DNA from 4 places in the Priestia sp. FSL R5-0597 genome. Region 1 is predicted to be linked to each of the others. Evidence: riboswitches for the same ligand, from Rfam matches in the RefSeq annotation. Region 1 holds a riboswitch; each other region holds the start of a gene.

The links. A riboswitch is a leader RNA that binds a small molecule or an ion and turns the genes downstream of it on or off. The one in region 1 is predicted to bind S-adenosylmethionine.
Region 2: linked by a shared signal. The riboswitch ahead of MKX72_RS07175 (trans-sulfuration enzyme family protein) and the one ahead of MKX72_RS18710 (BMP family protein) in region 1 are both predicted to bind S-adenosylmethionine.
Region 3: linked by a shared signal. The riboswitch ahead of MKX72_RS06575 (bifunctional homocysteine S-methyltransferase/methylenetetrahydrofolate reductase) and the one ahead of MKX72_RS18710 (BMP family protein) in region 1 are both predicted to bind S-adenosylmethionine.
Region 4: linked by a shared signal. The riboswitch ahead of MKX72_RS06110 (hypothetical protein) and the one ahead of MKX72_RS18710 (BMP family protein) in region 1 are both predicted to bind S-adenosylmethionine.

The regions. Positions count from the first base shown of each region.
Region 1 covers NZ_JBBOUZ010000001.1:3,560,898-3,563,099, reverse strand. Annotated here, with positions in the region: gene MKX72_RS18720 (hypothetical protein) at 1-315, shown strand, start outside; gene MKX72_RS18715 (hypothetical protein) at 405-554, opposite strand; SAM riboswitch class I at 907-1,013, shown strand; gene MKX72_RS18710 (BMP family protein) at 1,089-2,099, shown strand; gene MKX72_RS18705 (ABC transporter ATP-binding protein) at 2,182-2,202, shown strand, end outside.
Region 2 covers NZ_JBBOUZ010000001.1:1,411,727-1,413,928, forward strand. Annotated here, with positions in the region: gene MKX72_RS07165 (hypothetical protein) at 1-84, shown strand, start outside; gene MKX72_RS07170 (hypothetical protein) at 154-816, shown strand; SAM riboswitch class I at 983-1,100, shown strand; gene MKX72_RS07175 (trans-sulfuration enzyme family protein) at 1,172-2,202, shown strand, end outside.
Region 3 covers NZ_JBBOUZ010000001.1:1,296,950-1,299,151, forward strand. Annotated here, with positions in the region: gene MKX72_RS06575 (bifunctional homocysteine S-methyltransferase/methylenetetrahydrofolate reductase) at 1-1,220, opposite strand, end outside; SAM riboswitch class I at 1,328-1,434, opposite strand; gene MKX72_RS06580 (YkvI family membrane protein) at 1,767-2,202, shown strand, end outside.
Region 4 covers NZ_JBBOUZ010000001.1:1,201,620-1,203,821, forward strand. Annotated here, with positions in the region: gene MKX72_RS06105 (amidohydrolase) at 1-1,048, shown strand, start outside; SAM riboswitch class I at 1,112-1,213, shown strand; gene MKX72_RS06110 (hypothetical protein) at 1,282-1,524, shown strand; gene MKX72_RS06115 (M20/M25/M40 family metallo-hydrolase) at 1,991-2,202, shown strand, end outside.

The DNA of each region.
Region 1 (2,202 bases):
GGCGCGCTGCTGCTACTAAACTGGGAAAAGGTGTTTGGAGACTACCGTCCCATTCAAACAGCAACAGCCGTATTCAAGTTAGAAGTGGGAAGTCAAGATGTAGCAAAGACTACGGATTCAGATAATGTTCTTTACTATATGGTGAAAAAAGGACATTTAGATGAATATATTCAACTGATGAATGAAAAAGGCTATGTGTTAAAAGAGAAAGATATTGATCATAACCGACTTGTTTTTAACAATGGACAAGAGGATGAGCAAATTTACTACAAGCGCTTTGCTAGGAAGTATACGATGATTGATGGAGAAGGGTAAAAGCCTTCACTTGGAATTACTACATACTAAAATCATTAAAAGAAAACACCACCTTGCGAATAAAAGGTGGTGTTTTTTGTTAGATTATCTCATCTTAGTTTTACTCTTGCTATCCCTGTTACGACCATACTCGTAATAAAAATAACTATGATTCCAATGTTGGTCGGGGTATCAAAAAATGTTTTTGAAATGGCTAAAGCGATAATAAGCCCAATAGCTATGCCAGATAGTTCTTTCATTAATTTCACCGTTAACACCTCTTAACAATATTACTAAGGAAAAGTCTAACATTATTGGTAAAGTGGTTTCAATTAATAACACATTAACCGAAGAGGTATAATAGAACTTATTTGCTACCACTAAACCCTCTTGACCGTCAACAGATTCAGTATAAGTGCTTTGTGAAGAAGTATAGAATGATTCAAGAAGTGAGGTAAAGGCTTTAACTTTTATTTTATATTTTAGTAGACTAAAACCGTATAATCCTATCTGTTTTTGAAGTTTTTTTGCGTGAAAAAGAAAAATAATATTGACAATTGTTGAAAAACTATTAATATTGACTATATTACATAAAACAAATAGCTATTGTTTTCCTTATCAAGAGAGGTGGAGGGACTGGCCCTGTGAAACCCGGCAACCGCTGTCTATGACAGAATGGTGCCAAATCCTTAAGAACAGTATGTTCTTGAAGATGAGGAAGAGACGTTTGGTTAACGAGCTCTTCCTTTATATAAAGGAAGAGCTTTTTTTATATTATAGGGGGAGTAAGTTAAATGAAGAGATTTCTTATTTTAGCAGTTGCGCTTGTACTACTCGTAACGGGCTGTCAGTCAAAAAGTACAAAAAGCAGTGGAAGTGAAGAGAAAGGAAAGAAGCGAATTGCTCTTGTTTTGCCTGAAAAGATTGGAGTTAACCCGTTTTTTCAGCAAATGGATGATGGAGCAAAGCGCGCTGGGAAGAAGTATAACATTGATGTAAAGACAATTGAATCTACGGACCAAGCAGCCATTGAAAGTAATTTGCGTGCTGCGGTAGCCGAAAATTATGACTTGATTATTACATCTTCTTTTGAATCCGAAGATGCGTTGAAAAAAGTAGCTCAAGAAAATCCGCAGCGTCAATTTGCGATTATTGATACAGTGGTCGATTTACCAAATGTAAGAAGCGTTGTATTTCGTGAGCAAGAAGCTTCATATTTATTAGGAGCAGCGGCAGGATTGATTACGAAAACGAATAAAGTAGGAATGGTTGCAGCTGATGATATTCCATTATTAAAAAAATGGACGGTAAGTTTTAAAGAAGGATTACAATCAACAAATCCAAAAGCAGAGTTTCTAGTAAACTATGTTGGAAGCTTCTCTGATCCAGCTAAAGCAAAAGAACTTGCTATTTTACAAGCTTCAAAAGGCGCTGATTTTATCGCCGGAGCATCAGCAGTAGGCGACTTGGGTGTATTTGAAGCAGCAAAAGAAAAAGGTTTTTATACGGCAGGACAAGATATTGACCGTACGGAAGTAGATCCAGAGCATATCGTTTTATCGCAGTTAAAAGGATCTGATGCAGCTGCTTATGAAACGGTAGAAGCACTCGCAAATGACAAATTTAAATCGGGCGTAGTGACATACGGCTTAAAAGAAAAAGGTGTTGGGTTAACGTATGTGACTCAAGACAGCAAGACGCCTCTTAGTGACTTTGTAGGACAAGATGTGATTAATCAATTAAAAGAAATTAAAGATTCGATTATTGATGGAAAAACAGTGGTAAAAGATCCGTTAGCAAAGTGAGTTGAGAAGAGAAGTCGAGTAAGGCTGGCTTCTCTTTCTTATTTTTGAAAAAAACCTAAAGGGGAAAGGAGCAATGAATGGAATGAGTGAGCTGCTGCAGTTA
Region 2 (2,202 bases), 2.1 Mb from region 1:
TCGGGAGGTCGCCGTACGGGTTCACGCTCTTCAACACCAGGTGAAAAAGTTATTAAAACGAAAAATTATCGTTGGAAAGCATGATGAACTGGAACATAAAAGGTGCTTATAAAGCACCTTTTCTATCATATAGGAAAAAGGAGGAGAATGAGTATGAGTATGAATCATTATATTGATAAAATTGTTGAAGTCGATATATCAGGTAAAACAACGTTTGTAGGAAAACTTGTTGATCTCGGGTTAGATGTAATGGTTTTATATAATGGACATGATTATTTGTATATTCCTCTTTTACACATACATCGCTTACGAGAGGTTTCAGAAGAAGATTATACACCTTTACGAACCATAGAAGAGAACTTAATAGAAGAAAGTCAGCGGATTTCTTATCGTAATATTTTACAGCAGGCAAAAGGGAAATTTATTGAAATTTATGTAACAGGAGGAAAATCATTGCATGGCTATATTACAAGCGTGCTGAATGATTATCTTGTGTTTTATTCTCCAGTGTATAAAAATGTCTTTGTTTCTCTACATCATTTGAAATGGCTTACCCCTTATAGTAATGAGTTAACCCCTTATTCTTTAAGTGACAAAGAGCTCCCAGTAAGGCCTGCCTCTGCACCTTTTGTCAGAAACTTTGAAGAGCAGCTTAAAAAATATGAAAATCAACTGGTCGTATTAGATTTAGGGGATCAATCAGAAAAAATTGGCGTACTTAAAGAAGTTTCTAATAATATTGTTGAACTAATTACGGCAAATGGAGAAAGTATGTATTGGAAGTTAGCTCACGTAAAATCTGTGCACTTGCCTTAGAAAAAGAGACCTCGGTGTCGTCTCTTTTTTTATGTACTTATCAGGACAAGTATATTGAATAAACAAATGAGATGATTTAAATTTTTTAGAAAATTATGTTGACAATAAAGAAAATCTTTATTAAAGTTAGTAACAACAAACGTTAACCACCAACAATTATATAGAACTCTTATCAAGAGTGGCGGAGGGACTGGCCCTGCGATGCCCGGCAACCATCAAATGAAACATTCATTTGAACGGTGCTAATTCCTGTGGAACATCAGTATTGTTCTAACAGATGAGAGAAATCGTGTATAAACGAACACTCTTCCATCTGTGAAGAGTGTTTTTTATTTTGAGTTAAGGAGAGAAATAGATGAAAATTGAAACTTTATTAGTTCGTTCAGGAGTAGGTCGTGACCCTTCAACAGGTTCTATTACAACACCCATTTACCAAGCATCAACATTTGCTCATCCTGCTTTAGGGCAAAGTACAGGATTTGACTATGCACGTACGGCAAATCCTACTCGTACGGCATTGGAAGAAGCAATTGCTGCTTTAGAAAAAGGCGAAGTAGGAGTAGCATTCGCTTCAGGAATGGCGGGTGTAATGTCAGTTTTAGCGCTATTTAAAAACGGAGATCATTTAATTGTATCAGAGGATTTATACGGAGGAACGTACCGAGTACTAAATGAAATCTTTTCAGAGCAAGGAATTACTGTTTCGTACGTCAACACAGCCCATCTCGAGCAAGTAAAAGATGCGCTTCGTCCCAACACGAAAGCTTTATTCATTGAAACACCTACAAATCCAATGATGCACGTGACTGATTTGCCAGAAGCAATTGCGTTAGCTAAACAGCATGATTTGCTTACTATCATTGACAATACATTCATGTCCCCTTACTATCAGCGTCCTTTAGAGCTTGGAGCAGATATTGTGATACATAGTGCAAGCAAATACATTGGGGGTCATAATGATGTAGTTGCTGGTCTTGTAGTCGCTCGATGTAGTAGCTTAGGAGAAAAAATTCGTTTTTATCAAAATGCAGCTGGGGCAATCTTAGGTCCACAAGATAGCTGGCTGTTATTGCGCGGTATTAAGACGCTAGCGCTTCGTATGGAAAAACATAACGAAAACGCACTGAAAATTGCAAATTGGCTTACTGCTCATGATCTCGTGGAAAAAGTGTATTACCCTGGTCTTGAAACACATCCGGGCTATGAAATCATGAAGAAACAAGCAACTGGATTTGGAGGCATGATTTCTTTTGCTGTCTCACACCCTGACATCGTGTCAGTACTTTTAGAAAATGTTAAAGTTATTACATTTGCAGAAAGCTTAGGAGGCGTGGAAAGTTTAATGACATTCCCAGCTCGTCAAACACACGCTGACATTCCGGAGGA
Region 3 (2,202 bases), 2.3 Mb from region 1:
TTCATTCCTAGCGTATGAAGTCCCATTAAATGAGATTGAAGTCCAATTAAATTTCGGTCGCGACAGGTAATATGAATAAGCGGTCGTGCTTTTGTTTCTTGTTGCATCAGTGTTGCCATTGCCAAGTTGCTGATGCGAGGTGAGGCAAGAGAATTATCAGCTAATGTAATAGCATCTACGCCGACTTTATCAAGTGCTTTTGCGCCTTCTAAAAATTTCGTCGGACCAAGCTGTTTAGGCGGATCCAGCTCGACGATAACCGAGCGGCGCTTCTTCACAATTTCGTGCATATGAGGTTTATCCTGCTGCTCACGCTCTTGAACCGTAACGGCTGGTCTCATTTTAACGACTTTGCTTGTAATCGGAGGCAGGTCTTTTAAGGCAGACGACATGGCGCGTACGTGAGCTGGTGTTGTACCGCAACATCCTCCAATTAAGCGAACCCCTTGTTCGCGGAATAAACGCGCGCTTTCTACAAAGTAGTCTTCATTCGTTTCATATTCCAGCTTGCCTTCCACATACGCCGGAAGGCTGGCATTAGGGTAAGCAGATAAGAAAGCACGATCAGGAAGCGGTACTTCTTCAAGAGACTGAATCATATGATAAGGACCTAAACGGCAGTTTAGCCCGACAACATCTGCTCCCAAGTCTTCTAATTCTTTTAATGCATCTGCTAAAGGACGCCCATCTTGCAGTACGCCAATATCATGCAGGGAAACGTGGGTAATAATAGGCTTATCCGTTTCTTTTCTTGCTAGTGTAAGAACGGTCTTTAATTCTTCGAAATCATAGTATGTTTCAAATAAAAGGCCATCCACGCCTTCATTTAAAAGCCAAAACATTTGTTCACGAATGCTTCGCTTAACCTCTTCTAAACTAATAGCATTTTTTTGGAAAGAACGAATTCCACCAAGTGTACCAACCACGTAAGCCTGATCTTTTGCAGCTTGTTTCGCTAATTTTACACCAGCAACATTGATGTCTTTGACTGAATCTTCTAATCCATAACGGGCAAGTTTTTGATAATTAGCAGCGTACGTATTTGTTTGAATAACGTTTGCACCAGCTTCTACATAGGCTCTATGAATACGAGAAACCTCTTCTGGTTTGGTGATGTTTAGTTCTTCAAAACAGCTGTCAATACCGTGTGAGTAAAGGAGGGTACCAGTGGCACCATCCCCAATTAAAATTTTAGACTTTAAATCTTCAAGTAACCCCATGTCAAAACCTCCTTAAATTGTTCCGCTTCTATTTCACGAGTGATTCGTTTTATGCAATATGCCGATAAAATAGAAAAAGTCTTCTTAAGAAGAAGACTTTTTTCGCCTTCTTATCTTCCAAGCAATAAATTGCTTGCTGGATTTAGCACCATGTCTCTAACGACTGGTTGCTGAGGTTTCAAAGGGCCAGTCCCTCCACCTCTCATGATAAGAATCAATTGTATATAATTGAAACATATTTTTTTAAATAGAAAGAATACTTATTTAATAATTTATCTGATTTTTAGAAATTATACAACAGTAAATTGTGAATTTCCAGCAAATATTGAGGAAAATTTAAAAGCTAAAGGGAAAATATCCGTATATTTTGTTTGAAAACTGCCGTTATGTTAAGGGATAAAGGGTTTTCATGAAAAAAACAAGAAGGAAATAAAAAAACGAAAAAGGAACAGCACCGGGTGAGGCGAGGATTTACATATAAAAGGCTCGTCTTTTTTTAACCGTTTCTACATATAGTGAACTATGAAGGGTAGAAGGGTGATGGGCATGAAAAGGTGGAAAATCACGCTGCAGGTTGCTGCTACGTATGTAGGCACCGTTGTAGGAGCCGGTTTTGCAACAGGCAAGGAAATTGTTCAATTTTTTACACAGTACGGGGAACTTGGAATGGTTGGAATTTTGGTCAGCGGCTTGTTTTTTATTTGGCTAGGTTCGAAAATGATGCTGCTTTCGCACGCAATTGGGGCTTCTTCTTATCAGCAGCTTAATACATATTTATTTGGTGATGTACTTGGAAAAGCGGTAAACGGTGTAATGATCGTCATTTTATTTGGAGTAACTTCAGTCATGCTAGCGAGTACGGGGGCAATAGGAAAAGAACAGTTCGGGCTGTGGCCTCCTGTTGGGATGATTTGTACAATTGTTTTAACTTATATATTTATCGCAAGAGGAATTAACGGTATTTTAATGGTTAATTCTCTTG
Region 4 (2,202 bases), 2.4 Mb from region 1:
GTGGTTAAAGCACTACGATATTTCTATAGCGGATGCATTCCATTTAGACGTGGGAGCAGTAGCGGAAATTGTGGGAGGGAAGCCGGGACCTACTATCGCTATTCGAGCTGATATTGATGCGCTGCCAATTGAAGAAAAAACCAATCTGCCATTTGCTTCTGAAGTGAACGGTGTTATGCACGCATGCGGACATGATTTTCATACGGCTTCTATAATCGGAGCAGCCATTCTTCTCAAAGAGCGTCAGCAGGAGCTTTGCGGTACGGTTCGATTTATCTTTCAACCGGCCGAAGAAACGGCTTCTGGGGCAAAAATGCTCGTTGAAAAAGGTGTGCTCGAAGGAGTAGAAGCGATATTTGGAATGCATAACAAACCGAATCTTCCTGTAGGAACCATTGGTGTCAAATCGGGACCTTTAATGGCAAGCGTTGATCGTTTTGAAATTGACGTCAAAGGAGTAGGCGGTCACGCAGGTATTCCAGAAAAAACAGTAGATCCGATTGCTGCTGCTGGTCAAATTGTTACTAGTTTACAAACCATTGTCAGCCGTAATCTCAGCCCATTTCAAAATGTTGTTGTCAGCATAACTCAAATCCACGGAGGGAGCTCGTGGAACGTCATTCCTGACAAAGTAACGCTTGAAGGAACGGTGCGTACCTTTCAAGAAGAAGCGAGAGAAAAAATACCGGCTCTTATGAAACGAACTGCTGAAGGGATTGGAGCAGCTTTCGGCGCTTCAGTAGACGTTAAATGGTATCCGTATCTTCCTGTAGTAAACAATGATGATACGCTGGAAAAATTGGTTATTAACGCTGCAGAGAATCTTAGTTATCAAGTCGTAGAAGCTGAACAATCGCCTGGAGGAGAAGATTTTGCCGTATATCAGCAGCGTGTACCAGGATTTTTTGTATGGATGGGTACGGCTGGAGAATATGAATGGCACCATCCTTCTTTTTCATTAAATGAAGAGGCATTACTTGTAGCAGCTTCTTATTTTGCTAATCTAAGCTTTGACTTTTTGAATTCATTCCATTACCACAAAAATTAAAATATTTTTATTTTTCTATTTACGCGGATGGAATTGTTTGATAAAATAAATTTTAAATTAAAAAAGTTATCACGAGTGGACGAGAGATCTGGCTCTTTGACTCCACAGCAACCTACGAATGTAAGGTGCTCCTACCAGCAAAGCATGTGCTTTGGGTGATAAAACGGGTGAAAAACTCATTTTGCATCAAAGCAAAATGAGTTTTTTTTATTTTTCTAAAAGGAGAGGGTTTTATGAGTCATACAGCAGTTGCAGCACATACAGGAGAGAAAGCATTAAAGGAAGCCGTAAAATTATTAGGAAAGCATTATCAAGTAGCTTATCGTGAATTAGAAACATTTTATGAAATTGTGGTCGAAAACCATGTTCGTACATATGCTGTAGGCATAGATATTAAAGATGTACAAAAAGCAAATGAACTAGAAATTTATTCATCATGCTGTTCCAAGCTTGAGCGAGTAGGCTGTCTTTTATAGAAGTCTGCTCGCGCCTCTATTTTTAAAGTGTTTTTAAATAGAAAGCATGTTTTTTGACAATTGAAGAATCTGGTGGGTATAATCATTACTCACTAGGTTTCAAAATTAATCATAAATTGTCGAAATTTTTACACAAATTAAAGGTTACATTCGAAATGAATTGTGGTATGTTATAAAACAAGAATATTTTATGAAAGGAGCATTGAAATGGAAATGTCTCTTGAACATGGAAACGATGCAGGAAGCGAACAGCTTATTGATCGTATCCTAGACTTTTTAGAAGATGACGAAAAGTAAAAAAAAGAGTGTGCGGTGCTAGCCCTAGCCGCGCACTCTTTTTTTATCATGTGCGTCAAGGAAGCGCATACTATGATACATAGGGATAGAATGAAAGGGTCTCTGTCAAAGGGATTGACGAATCGTTTTGTTTGATGGAAAATTTAGAAAAAGGAAAGAGATGAAGGGTATGTCGAACAAAACATCTTTGTATCAAACAAAAGAACAGTTAAAGAAGCTTGTAAGCGAATTGGTTTCTATACCTAGCGTGACAGGAACGATGGCAGAAGTGGAAATGGCTGAATCGATAGCGTCGTATTTATTGAAGCTGCCTTACTTTCAAAAAAACGAGCAAGTTGAGCTTCATTCAACAGGAGACGGGCGATCGATTGTCACAGCTTT